DNA from 2 places in the Actinoallomurus rhizosphaericola genome. Region 2 is predicted to be linked to the other one. Evidence: riboswitches for the same ligand, from Rfam matches in the RefSeq annotation. Region 2 holds a riboswitch; the other holds the start of a gene.

Evidence for each region. Region 2 has a riboswitch for cyclic di-AMP ahead of NE234_RS07935 (CHAP domain-containing protein). Riboswitches for the same ligand answer to the same signal wherever they lie in the genome.
Region 1: another riboswitch for cyclic di-AMP. It lies ahead of NE234_RS24360 (C40 family peptidase); the one in region 2 lies ahead of NE234_RS07935 (CHAP domain-containing protein).

Annotation. Positions count from the first base shown of each region.
Region 1 covers NZ_JAMXMW010000011.1:165,629-173,334, reverse strand. The annotation lists gene NE234_RS24380 (glycosyltransferase family 4 protein) at 1-930, opposite strand, end outside; gene NE234_RS24375 (acetate uptake transporter) at 1,176-1,835, shown strand; gene NE234_RS24370 (M48 family metallopeptidase) at 1,878-3,272, opposite strand; gene NE234_RS24365 (gluzincin family metallopeptidase) at 3,269-4,663, opposite strand; gene NE234_RS24360 (C40 family peptidase) at 4,790-5,293, opposite strand; cyclic di-AMP (ydaO/yuaA leader) riboswitch at 5,351-5,521, opposite strand; gene NE234_RS24355 (C40 family peptidase) at 5,848-6,825, opposite strand; gene NE234_RS45460 (C40 family peptidase) at 6,859-7,706, opposite strand, start outside.
Region 2 covers NZ_JAMXMW010000003.1:49,715-57,420, forward strand. The annotation lists gene NE234_RS07925 (FadR/GntR family transcriptional regulator) at 1-496, opposite strand, end outside; gene NE234_RS07930 (beta-1,3-glucanase family protein) at 980-2,167, opposite strand; cyclic di-AMP (ydaO/yuaA leader) riboswitch at 2,728-2,875, shown strand; gene NE234_RS07935 (CHAP domain-containing protein) at 2,876-3,889, shown strand; cyclic di-AMP (ydaO/yuaA leader) riboswitch at 4,181-4,363, shown strand; gene NE234_RS07940 (NlpC/P60 family protein) at 4,369-5,385, shown strand; gene NE234_RS07945 (class II 3-deoxy-7-phosphoheptulonate synthase) at 5,551-6,882, opposite strand; gene NE234_RS07950 (tetratricopeptide repeat protein) at 7,071-7,706, shown strand, end outside.

The sequences.
Region 1 (7,706 bases), on a different contig from region 2:
GGCACCGCCGGAGGCCCCCGCCACCACCGGGAGGCCGGTGGCGGACGCCTCGAGGTACACGATGCCCAGTCCCTCGACGTCGAGGCCGCGACGGCGGGTCCGGCAGGGCATGGCGAACACGTCGCCGGCGTCGTAGTGCGCCGGCAACTCCTCCCACGGGACCGTGCCGGTCAGGCGCACGGCGTCGGCGACGCCCAGGTCGGCGCGGAGCCGTTCGAGCGCCGAGCGGTACGGGCCGCCGCCGACGATCAGGAGGGCGGCGTCCGGGACGACGCGCCGCACCCGCGGCCAGGCGCGGATCAGCGCGTCCTGCCCCTTGCGGGGCACCAGGCGGGAGACGCAGACGACGACCGGGCGGTCCGCCAGGCCGTGCCGGGCCCGGATCTCCTCTCCCCCGGCTCCGGGATGGAACACCGTCTCGTCGACGCCGGGGGCCAGCCGCCGCATCCGCGCCACCGCCGCGGGCGACAGCGCGCGGGCCATCCGGCTGCGGGTGTACTCCCCCAGGTAGGTGAGCACGTCGACCTCGTCCCCGATGCGGCGCAGCAGCCGCCGCGACCCGGGCAGTGCCGCCCAGCCCGCCTCGTGGCCGTGCGTGATCCCGACGAACCGCTCGACGCCGGCCCGCCGCAGCCGCGGCGCCAGCAGCCCGAGCGGCGCCGCCGCACCGAAGACCACCGAGTCGCAGCCCTCCGCGCGGACGATCTCGGTGGCGCGCCGGAGCACCGGCGGGACCGGGAGCATGAGCGGCCTGGGGTGGCGGACCACTGGGAACGGCTGCGCGGCGTCGAACTCGGCGGCGCCCTCCCACGCGGGGGCGTACACGACGAGGGAGCCCGGCGGCCGGCGGACCGCCAGGTTGTGCACGAACGCCTGGATGCCGCCCGGCCTGGGCGGGAAGTCGTTGGTCACGACGAGCGTCTTCCTCATCGCTGCCAGGATCGCACGTGTTCCGCGATCCCTCTTACGCAGGATCGCGCGTGTTCCGCGATCCCTCTTACGCAGGATCGCGCGTGTTTCACGATCACTCTTACGCGGCCCCGTGACCAGAGCGAAACAGGGAGTTAATGTGGTTACGCGCGTCCTGGCCGCCCGGCCCCCGCCCGGCCTGCGAAGCATGCGAAGCGGACCTGACGAGGTACGGCGGTGAGCTTCACGACGAGGAGGAGCCACCCATGACCGAAAGCCCCCGACCCCCGACTCCGGTCTCCGCGATAGCCGATCCCGCCCCCCTCGGGCTGGCGGCGTTCGCGCTGACCACCTTCCTTCTCTCCGCAAAGAACGCCGGGTGGACCGACGGCACGGACGCCTGGCTCGGATACGCGTTCGCGTACGGCGGCCTGGTCCAGCTGCTGGCCGGCATGTGGGAGTTCCGCAACCGCAACGTCTTCGGCGCGACCGCGTTCGCGACGTACGGCGGGTTCTGGATCGGCCTCGGGCTGTACGTCCGGTGGGTCGCGCCCACGGCCGCGGCGACGGCGGCGGCCACGAAGGCGAACCCGGAGGATCTGATCCAGAACGACCTCGGCTGGATCCTCCTCGCCTTCGCGATCTTCAACACGTACATGCTCCTGTGGAGCACGCAGGTGACGGCGGCGGTCTTCGGAGTGTTCCTCACGCTGGAGCTCACCGAGATCATCCTGTTCATCGGCAACTTCTCGCACAGCAGCGGCACGATCAAGTTCGGCGGCTGGGTGGGCGTCCTCACCGCCGCGGTCGCCTGGTACACGTCGGCGGCCGGCGTGGTCAACGGGATGGACGGCCGGTACTCCCTGCCGGTCGGCTCCCCGTTCGGAGCCCGGCGCTCCGTCGAGGCCAGCCCGGTCCCGCAGTAGCCGCCGCCCGCACCCCGGGTACGCCCCTGATCGCGACCGCGGTCAGGGGCGTACGCTCGCCGGGGGCACCGGCACGTGGTGCAGGCGGGCCCACGCACGCCCCATGGCGATGCGCTCCGGCCCGGAGGGGTGGGTGTTCCACAGCGCGTAGGCGAACGGCCCCGGGGACAGGTCGTCGAGGTTGCGGAGGCTGAGCGACCGCTGCATCGCGATGAACGTCGCCGGGTCGCGGGTGAGCGCGAGGGAGTGCGCGTCGGCCCGTGCCTCGATGTGGCGGCTGACGAGGTTCTGCACGGGCCCGGCCGCCTGGGCGAGGACGGTCACGGCGGCGAGCAGCAGCGCGGTCGACCGCGGGTCGGCCGCCGACCGGACCCCGGCCCGGCGCAGCAGGCGCGGCGAGGTCATCACCAGGTAGAGGACGCAGGCGCCGGTCGCGACCCCCAGCCCGCCGACGAGGGTGCCGGTCAGCACGTCGTTCCGCTTGGCGTGGCCGAGTTCGTGCGCGACGACGAGTTCGACCTCCTGCGGCGACTGGGACGCGAGAAGCGTGTCGTACACCACGATCCGCCGGGTCGAGCCGAACCCCGAGACGTAGGCGTTCAGCTCCGTCGTGCGCTTGGACGCGTCGGCGACGAGGACGTCGCGCACCGGCACGCCGTCCGCGCGCGCCATCCGGAGCAGGTCCGTGCGCAGCGGCCCGGCGGGCATCGAGGTGAAGTCGTTGAACAGCGGCTCCACGACCACCGGGTAGGCGTACGAGACCGCGGTGACCAGCAGGAAGCCGCCGACGGCCGCGCCCGCCCACCAGTGGCGGGGGAACCGGCGGATGAGCAGATGCAGGCCGAGCAGCGCGACGACCCAGATCACCAGGCTCACGCCGAATCCGGTGAGCCGGTCGCCGAGCCACGAGCCCCAGCCCTGGGTGGACAGGCCGTACCGCCGCAGCACCGACTCCGACCACGCGCCGAACGGCAGCGCGACCAGCTGGGTGAGCGCGGACAGCACCACCGCGACGGCGAGCAGCCGCAGGCCGTGCCGCCAGAGCCGCGGCCTCGTCTCCGAAGGGGACCGCCACCGGATGGCCGCGCCGAGCAGCCGGGCGCCCCAGGGCGTCAGGCCGAGGACGAGGACCACGAGCAGTCCGGCGAGGAGTCCGCCGTACGCGGGGCCGTTCAGCGCGGCGCTGAAGCTCTCGCTGTGGGCGAGCTGATCTCGCGTGAAGTCCAGCGCCGGGTCCGGGGCGGCCCGGCCTCCGGCGAGGGGATGCCAGGGGGTCACCAGCGCCACCACGACGACCAGCAACGCGCCCAGGACCACGGCGGCGACGGCCGCGGCGCGGCGGGACGCCCCGTGCGACGCCACCCGCGTGGCGGACCGGTGCTCGGCCTCCGCGCGCAGGGGCGGCCCGGCGTCCTCCAGGCCACCGGCCTCCGTCACGTCAGCTCCTTTCGCAGGTAGGCGCGCCACTGTGCGGCGAACCGGCTCGAATCGACGCCGAGGACGGCGCGCAGGGCCCGGTCCTCGATCCGCGGGTCTCCGGCGCTGCCGGGTTCGGCCTCGGCGGTGCGGTAGAGCCGCACCAGCCTGCCCTCACCGTAGCGTTCCGCGATCATCCGGCAGGCCAGCCACGCCTCCTCGTACGCGGCCGACAGGCGCTCGCCCGATCCGGTGAACGCGCTCCGGCCCGGCGGCGACGACGGCAGGCCGCCGGAGGAGATCAGACCGGCCAGCTCGCGCCCCGCCGCGCGGGTCGAGACGCCGGAGTCCTTGTAGCCGACGTAGTCCGCGAGCCCTTCGACCAGCCACATCGGAGTGCGGCTGTCACGGGCGCCGCCCATCGCGACGTGGACGAGCTCGTGGGTGAGCACGACGTGCCGGCCGAGCCCGTTCAGCCGGCCGAACGCGGTGGGGCTGATGACGACGCGATCCGCGCCGCCGTCCGGGTCTCCGCCGCCGCCGCTGACGGTCGCGAGCGCGGCGATGTCGCCGAGGTTGCGGACGTCCCCGGCGAGCTCCTCGGCCTGCTGCTCCGTCGCGGGCGCGAGCGCCACGACCCGCCGTGACCAGTGGTCGCCCACGACCTTGGAGACGAGACCGACGCCCGTGTCGAGCCGGCGGGCGATGTCGCGGAGGTCGGCGGTCCGCGTCTCCGCCCCGCCGGCGGCTCCGGTGCCGTCCCCGGCTCCCGTCCCGTCCCCGGCCGCCGAGCCGTCGCCGGCCGGGGAGCCGTCACCGACCGCCGAGCCCCCTTCGGCGAGCACCAGGCTGTACCGGCCCTTGATGACGGTCAGGTCCGGTCCGTCCCAGATCTGCGGGTCGTCGCGCAGACCGTGCGCGGAGCCGTCGCCGGACACGACCCAGCCGGTGTCCCCGCGCCGCTCGAAGGTGAGGTACTGCGTGTAGGCGACGTCTCTCGAGTCGAAGCCGCGCAGCCGGTAGGTGAGGGTCAGCCGCGCCGTCCAGCCGTCGTCGGCGGCCGCGGCGGCACGCGTGTCCGCGAGCGACTCACGCCAGGCCGCCAGGGGCACCTTCGCCAGGTTGTCGAACAGCGTCTGCTGCCCGGCGCGGAACGCCTGCGCCGACGGGTCGACGGTGGCGAGGAAGGCGGCGCGGTCATGGCCGAGGACGGCGCGGGAACGGCGCTGCAGGAGGGACGCCACCACGGCCGGAGTGGGCGCGGGCGCCGTGGTCGCGCTCCGCAGCGACGCGGCCGCATGCCCCGTCTCGCGGTGCAGGGTGGCGTAGCCGACCGCGGTGACCAGCTGCAGCGCGATCGCCGCTCCGGTCAGCGCGGCGACCCGACCCTGCCAGGTGCCCGCCGACGACATGGGCGTGATGGTAGCGGGCGAAACTGAGAACGCCGGGGCCGTCCGTGTGGACGGCCCCGGCGATGATCAGCCGGTTCGGCCCCGGATGGCGTGCCATCGCGGCGCCGGCGCGGCGTTCAGCCCGGCTCAGTAGGGGCGGGCGGCGCCATAGAACGCGTGGCGGTAGTAACTGTTGTTGTCGATCCGGACCTGCTTGATCCGCGTGCCCGTGTGCGACGCGTGAATCATGTAGATCTTGTGGCCGACGACCTTGGAGATGATCCCGGTGTGCTGGTTCCCGTTGAAGTACACCAGGTCACCCGCCGCGAGGTTCTTCCACCGCACGTGCCGCTTGATGTGGCGGTGCTGCTGGCCCGCGGTGCGCGGCAGCCGGATACCGGCCTTGCGGTAGGAGTACTGCACCAGACCGGAGCAGTCGAACGTCCTGGGCCCGGCGCCCCCGTAGCGGTACCACTTGCCGATCTGCTTGCGGGCGATGGCGACCGCCTTCAGACCGACCTTGTGCCGCTGGCTCCAGGACTTGTGCTTCGGCTGCGCCTTGGCGACGGTGACGGCCGTCTGGGGGGCCGCGGCGTGCGCGGCGGTGGCCGTCAGGGCGACGGGTGCGAGGACCGCACCCGCGGCGACCATGCCTCCGGCGAGGCGGAGGCGCAGGGACGAAGCGGTCGAGGGGTTGCGAGACAGAGGTCTCTCCTTCCACTACGCCTACCGGGTTAGCTGTCGGGTTCGGGCTGGAAGACGCCCTACGGCATGCCTGTGGGAGAACAGGCGCCCCGATTCACCCCCGTGAAGACCCGCGCCGTCAGGCGCGCTCGGTTCCCCGGCTCCGTGTGCCCACGGATTAGGCGCTCACGGCCATCGTCGGCCCGGTCGGGCCACTTCGGTGATGACCGTTTCTCTGCATCTCTGACAGACCGGGAGCGGCACGCCCACGCGGCGCGTACCACTACGCGCCTCGCTGACGGAGGCCCCGGCCGAGCGGCACATGGCGTGCGCCGCGATCCGCACCATCGGTGCGGAAGATTCGAAAGGTCTGACGCCGGCAGGCCGACCGGATCCGGTCCGCGCCTCGGTGCGCCGGCCGGGAGTCCGTCCCCCCGGCCTGTCGGCGTCCTTTGTTCAGTTGTCGTCCGGTCGCGCGGCGACCGTACCGGCCGCTCTCAGAGCGACCTTGCCGCCTGGTCTCAGAGCAGCCGGCCGCCGCCCATGAAGGTGGAGGCGTACCAGGAGTCGCTGAGGTTGGAGATCTTCACGACGTCGCCGGTGTGCGGGGCGTGCAGGAACTTGCCGTTGCCCAGGTAGAAGCCGACGTGCCCCAGGTCGTGGAAGAACACCAGGTCACCGGGCTGCAGGTCGGCCTTGGAGACCCGGCGGCTGGCGTCCCACTGGTCCGGCACCCAGTGGTTGAGCTTGATGCCCACCTTGCGGTAGGCGACCATCGTGATCCCGGAGCAGTCCCAGGTGCTCGGGCCCGCGCCGCCGAAGACGTACGGCTTGCCGAGCTGGGCGCAGGCGAACTGCAGCACGATCTCCGCCTTGCCCGACGCCAGGACGGAGCAGTTCTCCTTGGAACTGCCCGGGTCGATGCCCGCGCCGAGCCGGTGGACCAGCTTGAGCTGCCTCTGGATGGCCGCGTTGGCCTGCTTGCGCTGCGCGTCGAGCTGGGTCTTCTTCGCCGATAGCTGCTGGGCGGCCTGGACGCGCAGCGCCTGCTCACGCTCCAGCCGCTGCGCGGAGGCGAGGTACTGCTGGAACTCGGCCGTACGGTTGTGCGCGAGCTCGGTGAACGCCGACATCTGCGAGAGCACGGCGTCCGGGTTGTTGGAGCCGACCAGCGTGGGGATCGAGCCGTTGTCCCCGGTCTTGTAGGCCTCGGCGGCGAGCTGGGCGACCCGCAGCCGCAGCTGCTGGAAGGTCTTGCGCTCGGCCTGGACCGACTTGCTCAGCGCGTTCACCCGGCTCTGGGCGGCCTTCCAGTCGGCCTTGGTCTGGTTGTACTGGTTACTCAGCTGGTCGACCTTGTCGTTCAGCTGCGCCAGCTGCTTCTTCGCCGCGCTCAGCGAGGCGCCGGGGTCGGCGTGCGCGGGCACCGCGGGAAGGGCGAGCCCGGCGACGGCGAGGAACCCCACGGTCGTCATGAACCGACGGCCGGTCCTGGGCATGTGCGTACGCTCCTTGGCCATGATGATCCGTCCCTAGAGCGCGCCCGCACCGACGTAGTGCGAGCTGTACCAGACGTTGCTCAGACTGTCGATCTTGACGTACGAGCCCGTGTGCGGCGAGTGGATGAACTTGCCGCCGCCGACGTAGATGCCGACGTGCCCGAGGTCGTCGAAGAAGACGAGGTCGCCTGGGGACAGGTTGCTTCGCTGCACCCGGCTCGTGGCGTTGTACTGGTCCGGGACGACGCGGGGGATGCTCACCCCGGCCGCCGCGTAGGCCTTCATCGTGAAACCGGAGCAGTCGTACCGCGGGCCGGTGCCGCCGTAGAGGTAGGGGGTACCGCACTTGCTGTACGCCCACTCGAGCACGACGCGCGCCTTGCCGGTCGCCGAGCCCTGGTAACCGCCGCTGCAGTTGCTCGCCACGGGACCGCTGTCGTCACCGCCGCCACCGCCGGAGTCCGCCGCCGGGCCCAGCTTCTTGACCAGGGCCTTCTGCTGCTCGACGGACTTCTCGATGTTCTTCTTCTTGGCGAGGAGGTCCTTCTTCTTCTGCGCCAGGTCGGTGGCCGCCTGCTGCGCCTGCGCCTGCTGCCGCTGCAGCAGCTGGGAGACGTTGAGGAACTGGGTGAGCTCGGTGGAGCGGTTCTTCGACAGCGCCGTGAAGGCCGACATCTGGTCGAGCACCGTCTGCGGGTCCTTGGCCGAGAGCAGCGTGGGGATGTCGGTGCCGTCCGAGCCGTTCTTGTACGCGGACGCGGCCATCTGCGCGACACGGACGCGGAGCGAGGCCCAGGACTGGCGCTGCTGCTTGACCGAGGCGTTCAGCGCCTTCACTTTCTTGTCGGCCGCAGCCCACTGCTCCTTGGCCTTGTTGTACT
Region 2 (7,706 bases):
TCAGCATCTCGTTGCCGGTGGCCAGGTGCAGCGCCCGGTGGAACTCGACGTCGGCGGCGGTGACCTCGGTGACGTCCCCGCGCGCCCGCTCCATCCGCTGCAGCGCCCGCTCCAGGGTGATCAGGTGGACCGCGTCGCGCCGGGAGGCGGCGAGCCCGGCGACGCTCGGCTCGATGATGGACCGGATCTCGTGCAGGTCGCGGAGGAAGGCGTCGTCCGGTCCGGCGGCGAACTTCCACCGGATGACGTCGCCGTCCAGGAGGTTCCAGTCCGAGCGGGGCCGGACGAACGTGCCGCGCTTGGGCCGGGCCAGGATGAGGCCCTTGGCCGTCAGCACCTTCAACGCCTCGCGCAGCGCGGTGGAGCTCACGCCGAGCCTCTCCTGGAGTGCGGCCACGTCGATGCCGTCGCCCTCCCGGAACTCCCCTGCGAAGATCATGTCGGCGACGGCCTCGACGGTCTGGCCGTGCAGCCCGCGGCCACCGTAGAACGCCACGGGTCACCCACCGTCCCGTTCGTCCGCACGGCGTCTCACGCGGAGTCCCGCGCGGCGCTCCGGCCGGTGGGGGCTCCCCCCGTCACCAGGCCGGCCCGCCCGCCTGACTTCCGGACGTCGTCTCGCTCATGACCGCGGCCTCCTCCGTCACCGGCGCCCCTCCATCTCCCGGGTCATGATTCAAACAGGAAGACGAACGGCCGCCGCTCGGCCGGAGACGCGTTCCGCCGTCCCGCCCGGCCGTACGGAGCACGAGGCGTCGCCGCGGAACCGGTCGGCCGCGGCGAGTCCCGTCCCGGCGGGACACGCCGCGGCCGGTGCCGGACCCGCGCCGGGACACCGCGCCTCACCTGGGCCGACACCGGACGCCCCGGGAACGGCCGGAGCGCCGTCCGCGACCGGCCGGAGCCGGACGGGCGCGGACGGGCGGCGTTTCGCCCCCTAGGTCCCTCAGTGACCGATTCCGGCCATCAGGGCGCCGGCTCAGAACGGCGTCAGCGTCACCGTCACCGACGTGGGCGCGCCGTCCTGGATGTAGGAGGCGTGGCCGGCCACGTCGTCGAAGGCGAAGCCGTACGCGGCGCCGTCCGCGGCGGCCTCGTGCATCGCCTTGGCGTAGTGGTTGGTCACGGCCTCCCGGTAGTACCGGGCGGGATCGGTGACCGGCTGAGACGCGTCCGAGAGGAGCGTCGAGCGGTTGAAGGCCGCGCCGAGGATCGCGGCGACCGGTCCGGTGACTCCGTCGTTCGGCGCCGCGAGCGCGCCGTCGCAGAACAGGACGTCGCGGGTCGACGGCCTGGCGACGGACGCGGGGGTCCGGGCGCCGCCGCTGAAGGTGAGGCGTTCCCCGGTGACCCTCCCGGTGTACGTGCCGGCGTCCGTCCGCACCGTCAGCGGCGTCCCCCGGTACCTGCTCCACACCGCGTCGATGTAGGAGTCGTAGTAGTCGGCCGGGAACAGGCCCGCCTCGATGCCGTGCCCGGGCGCGATGACCCGCAGCCGGTCCCCTACGACCAGCCGGGCGAAGTCCGGATGCGCCGCCACCGCGGCGAAGATCCGGTCACGGCCTCCGGGCACCAGGGTGCCGGTGGTCCGGGTGCGGGTTCCGGCGAGCCGGATCGCGAGCGGGACGCTGAACATGTCGACCGCGGTCGTGTTGCAGAACATCCCGGCGTCGTTGTAGGTGAACTCGATCCAGTCGTGCAGGATCCGGTAGTTCGGGTCCGTACCGACCCAGCCCGCCGGATACTGGAGGGCGGGCCTGCCGTTCCCGTCGGTGACGACCTTCAGGCGCAGCCGGTCGCCGATCGAGAAGTAGACCCGGCCCGACATCTTCGGCAGGACGACGGTCGCCTTGCCGGAGTCGCGGAACGGGATCGCGTAGTCGGCGAACCCGTCCGGTCCGTTGTCCGACGCCGCGCAGGGGACGAACGCGCCGTCCGCCGTCACGTGCCCCTGCGCGCCGGTCGCCGGGTCGACCCCGAGGACGTACATGTAGACCGGCGCGGCGGCATGCGCGCCGGTCCGGTTCACGGCGGTGAGCGGCAGGCCGCCCGCGGTCGCCGCCGTGCTCCGGGCCCGGGACGACGGGGCGCATCCCGTCGCTCCCCCGCCGAGGGCCAGGGCGCCGAGGGCGGCCGTCGACGCCAGGAACGACCTTCTGCCGATCATCCTGCTGTTCACGTGTTCCCCTTCTTCTTCATGCGACTTGAACGACTCCGTACGACCGCGTCAGGCGTTCAGCGAAGCGGCCGGGGAACCTCCGCGTAAGGGGCTTAAGGTGCGCTTCAGGATCGGTTAGGGCGCCGATGAACGAGCGCCGGTGAACGAGCGCCGGTGGCCTGCGGCACATCACGGGTCGCACGGCGAGAGGGTCCGCGCGTCACGGGTCGCACGGCGAGAGGGCCGACCCGCGACTCGCCGGCGTATGCGCCCGTGGGGGCCGGATGTTCGCCGAGAGGACCCTGCCGAATGCCGTGTTCGTCACTTTTTATGGGACGGTCCGCTGCTCGGCTCTGCTCCGCCCGAAACCGCCGCCGACTTCGCCCGGCGCGCTCCGCCGCACGTGAGAGCGCCTTTTCGTGCGTTACCCGGCCGGGCACCTCCACGCGCGGCTACGCTCGGTGAGCAATCGGTGTCAGACTTTCGTTTCCGAACGCGTTGCCGTTGTTGCGAGAGTTCGGCTAGATTTCGCCGAGATCGGGCTGTGACCAACCTCCAACCAGGGGGTTGCAGGCCGACCGCCGAGTCCCGGCGGCGCAACCAGCGTCGTGGGAGCCGGGGACCCATCAGTCCCTCGGGGTGAATCCGTCACGCACGGTAGGGCTACCTCTGGCCCGAACCCGTCAGCTAACCCGGTAGGCGGTAAAAGGGGAGCGAATGGATTCAGTAGGTCAAAAACTGCTAGAGGTCGCCAAGAGTCAGCTCGGCTATCACGAGAAAGCCAGCGGCTACACGAAATTCGGCGACTGGTACAGCACGCATGTCGACAAGGACCCGGTCTACAAGACGTCGGCCTGGTGTGACATGTTCCTCGCGTGGGCGGCCGACAAGGCCGGCGTCGAGGACTGGACCGGCCAGTTCGCCTACACCCCCGACCACGCCAAGTGGTTCAAGAAGCAGGGCGCCTGGGGCCACAAGGCCGAGCCCGGCGCGATCGTCTTCTTCTCGTGGTCGGGCGGCAAGAGCATCGGCGACATCGAGCACGTCGGCATCGTCGAGCGGGTCGACGGCCACACGCTGCACACCATCGAGGCCAACCACAACAACGCGCTGACGCGCGCCACCCGGGACATCAGCCAGGTGGTCGGGTTCGGCTATCCCTCGAAGGTCAAGGTCAAGGCGGCGCCGGCCGCCCCGCAGACGACCCAGGCCGACCAGAACTACGCTCCGAAGCACGCCGCGCCCCCGCCCGCCGTCAAGGAGATCGGCAAAGACGTCCAGGCGCAGGTCGACGCGCACACGACCGCGGCCCACGACTCGGCCGCCCCGTCGGCTCCCCTGCCGGACCAGCAGGCCGCCCTGACCGGGCTGCTGGCCGTCGTGCTGTTCGGGACGGTGGCCCTGGCCGTCGGCAAGTCGAAGGTCAAGGTGCCCGTCTCGGCGCCGAACGTCCGGGTCCGCAAGCGCGGCAAGCACCACCGCACGCCGGTCGAGCTGCCCGCCGAGGTCAGCGTGGCCGACCTGGACGCGGCCGACGCCAGCACCCAGCTCATGCCGGTCCTGTCCGCCGAGGCCGCCGCGAAGGCCGAGGACCAGGAGTTCTGGGGCAAGATCGCGGAGCTGGAGGAGGACGTCGAGCTGGCGTTCTGGAACACCCTGCACGCCGCGGTGTCGCAGAACGGCTCGCTCGAGACCGAGTCCGAGACGCAGTCCGAGTCCGTCCTGTCCTGAGGCCCTCACCCCGAGGTCCGTGGCCTGAGGGCGAGGGCACTGCGGCCCTCGTCCCGAGGTCCGTGGCCTGAGCCGCGGCGCCGAGCCGCTCGCAGCGCCGTCCGCGCGGTCCCCGTCTCCTCCCACCCGGAGGCAGGCGGGGACCGCGGCGTCTAGGCGCAAAGGACCAGCCGTACATCACCCGGAGTGACCATCCTGCGATCCCCCGGGCCATCTCCGCATGTTCGCGTTGGACGCCCCGTCACCATCCGTTAATCTCCAGCGAGTCGTCACCGGCCGAGAGACGGCCGGACCGCCGAATCGCCCGTCGCGCCGTGGCGCGCCGGGGAACCGGGGACCCACTCACGGAGGCACGGGGCGTTCCCTCGTCTTCGCACCGGGGTGAATCCGCGTCCGTCGCCGACGGCCCGCGGTAGGGCTCCTTCTCGTCCGAACCCGTCAGCTAACCCGGTAGGCGGCCTGAGGAGAGGAGCATCTGGATGGATCGATCCCGCGCCGCGGACACCCGCGACCCTCTTCATCCCGGGAAGGGCACGGCCCGCCGTACGGCGGTCGTGACCTTCGCCCTCGTCGTCGCCGGGCTCGCGCCGCCCGCACTGGCCGACACGGCACGCCCCGGCCCTCGCATCGACGCGCTCCGGCAGCGCGCCGGCCAACTGAGTGACCGGCTCGAACAGCTCACCGAGCAGTACAACGGCCTTAAGGTGCGCCTGGAGCAGGCTCAGCGGGCCGCCGCCGTCGCCGGCCAGACCTCGGCCCGCGCCGCCGTAACGCTGAAGGCCATCCAGCGCAAGGTCGGCCGGTTCGCCGCCATTCGTTACATGAACGGCACGGCCGACGACTCACCCGCCCTGCTCGCGTCCTCGGACCCGCGCGCGCTGCTGGACCGGGCCTCGACCCTGCACTACTTCACGCAGCAGGACGACACCGAGATCCGGCAGCTCACCGAGGCGATCCAGAACGCCCAGCGGACCGGCCAGGACGCCGGTGACCGCGCCGCGGAGGCGGCCGTCCTCAGAAGCCGGCTCGCCCGGCAGCGCGCCACCATCCGCGCCGAGCTGGAGAAGGTCCGTAAGCCGCTCCTGCAGGACGCCGTCGAGCGCGCCGGTAAGGGCGAGAAGGTGCCCGAGATCCCCGGCGGTCCCGGCAAGGCGGTCGGCGCCGTACGGGCCGCGCTGAGCCAGCTCGGCGTCCCGTACGTCTGGGGCGGCGCGACGCCCGGCCAGGGCTTCGACTGCTCGGGCCTGACCATGTGGGCCTACGAACAGGTCGGCATCAACCTGCCGCACTACGGCGGCGACCAGTGGAACGCCGGGGTGCACGTCTCCCGGGACCAGCTGGAGCCGGGAGACCTCGTCTTCTTCTACTCCGACATCCACCACATGGGGATGTACATCGGCGACGGGAAGTTCATCCACGCGCCGCACACCGGCGACCACGTCCGGATCGCCGACCTGTCGACCCGCCCCTTCGCGGGCGCGGTCCGCGTGGTCTGAGACCAGCAGACCCGGATCGCCCGCCCCGGCCCGTCTCTCCGCCGGCGTCGTCCGCGTGGTCGGAGACGAGCACACCCGGATCGCCCGCCGATCCGTTTCTCCGCCGGCGTCGTCCGCGTGGCATCAGACGGCCACGCGGACCCGCTCAGCGGCGAGAGCCGGGGATCACTTCCCGACGCGGTACATCTCCGCGACCATGAACGCCAGGTCGAGGGCCTGGCCGCGGTTGAGGCGGGGGTCGCAGGCCGTCTCGTACCGCTGGTGCAGGTCGTCCTCGACGATGTCGTGGCCGCCGCCGACGCACTCGGTGACGTCGTCGCCGGTGAACTCGATGTGCACGCCGCCCGGGTGGGTGCCGAGCGCCCGGTGCACCTCGAAGAAGCCGGCGACCTCGTCGAGCACGTCGTCGAACCGGCGCGTCTTGTACCCGCTCTCCGACTCGAAGGTGTTGCCGTGCATCGGGTCGCAGATCCACGCGACCTGGGCGCCGCTCGCGGTGACCTTCTCGACCAGGGATGGGAGGTGCTCGCGGATCCGCTTGGCGCCCATGCGGGTGACGAAGGTGAGCCGGCCCGGCTCGCGGTCGGGGTCGAGCCGCTCGATGAGCGCGAGAGCCTCCTCGGCGGTCGTAGTCGGCCCGAGCTTGACGCCGATGGGGTTGCGGATGTGGCGCATGAACTCCACGTGCGCGCCGTCGAGCTGCCGGGTGCGCTCACCGATCCACAGGTAGTGGCCCGAGACGTCGTACGGCAGGCCGGACCGCGAGTCGATGCGGGTCAGGGCCCGTTCGTAGTCCAGGAGGAGGGCCTCGTGGCTGGAGTAGACCTCGACCCGGTGGAACTCCTCGGGGTCCGCTCCGGCGGCGTGCATGAAGGCCAGCGCCCGGTCGATCTCCGCGGCCAGCCGTTCGTACCGGCGGCCGGCCGGGCTCTCGGCGACGAAGTCGTGGTTCCAGGCGTGCACCTGCCGCAGGTCGGCGTAGCCGCCCTGGGTGAAGGCGCGGGTGAGGTTCAGCGTGACCGCGGCGGCGTGGTAGGCCCGCAGCAGCCGCTCCGGGTCCGGCACGCGGCTCTCCGGCGTGAAGTCGAACCCGTTGACCATGTCGCCCCGGTAGGCGGGCAGCTCCACGCCGTCGCGCACCTCGGACGGCTTGGACCGCGGCTTGGCGAACTGCCCCGCCATCCGGCCGATCTTCACGACCGGGACACTCGCGGCGTAGGTCAGGACGACGGCCATCTGCAGAAGGGTCTTCAGCTTGTTGCGCACGTCCTCGGCGGTCGCGCCGGAGAACGTCTCGGCGCAGTCGCCGCCCTGCAGGACGAACGCCTCACCGCGCGCCACGGCGGCGAGGTGGGCCTTGAGCCGGTCGCACTCGCCGGCGAACACGAGCGGCGGAAGCTTGCGCAGCTGCGCGGCGACGTCTTGGAGCCGGGCCGGGTCGGGCCAGTCGGGCTGCTGCGCGGCCGGAAGGTCGCGCCAGGAATCGAGGAGGTCCACGAGACCCAAGGGTATCGACCGGGCCACAAGCCCGGGTCATGCAACCTGCGAAATCCCCCCTCCTTTCCACGATCCGCCCATCCCGCGGCGGTGAACCGGCGGTGAACGGGTCCCGCTTCGGCCGCCCGGAAACTCTGAGATGATGGGCCGACTCCCGCAGATCGCCGACGACGCATGAGGTTTCGACAATGAGCACGAGCAGCCGCGCCTATGACATCTGGCTCCGCAAGCCCGAGGAGGCCCAGCAGCTCCTCGAGTCCAAGCGGTCCGATCTCGACGGTGACGGCCTGTCGCTGCTGTCCTGGCTGGTCCTCACCAACGAGCGCGACGACCGGAAGGCCGAGCAGATCGCCCAGCAGGCGGTCGCGGCCGGTGGTGACACGCGGTTCGCCACGGCGGCGCTCGCCGAGGCGTACAAGTGGCGCGGCGACTACGGCCGCGCCGCCCAGATCGTCCGGCAGGCCCGTGAGAAGTACCCGACGATCCCGTGGTACGCCCTGACGCTGGCCGACGTCCTCAAGGACGGCGGGTGGGTCGACGACGCCGAGGCGATCCTCGAGTCGGTGGTGAACGACTCCCAGCTGCGCCGGCACGCGCTCAAGCGCCTGTCGAAGTGGGCGGTGGACCGGGGCGACAAGCCGCGCGCCCTGAAGTACCAGACCGAGCTGATCGCGCTGGCCCCCGACTACCTGGTGTACGCCTCGGACTACACGCTCCTCGCCGCGCTCCGGCTGGAGGCCGGCGACCCGGCGGGCGCCCGTGACATCCTCCAGCGCGGCGCGTCCATCTACCCGCGCAACAAGCAGATCAAGGAGATGCTGCAC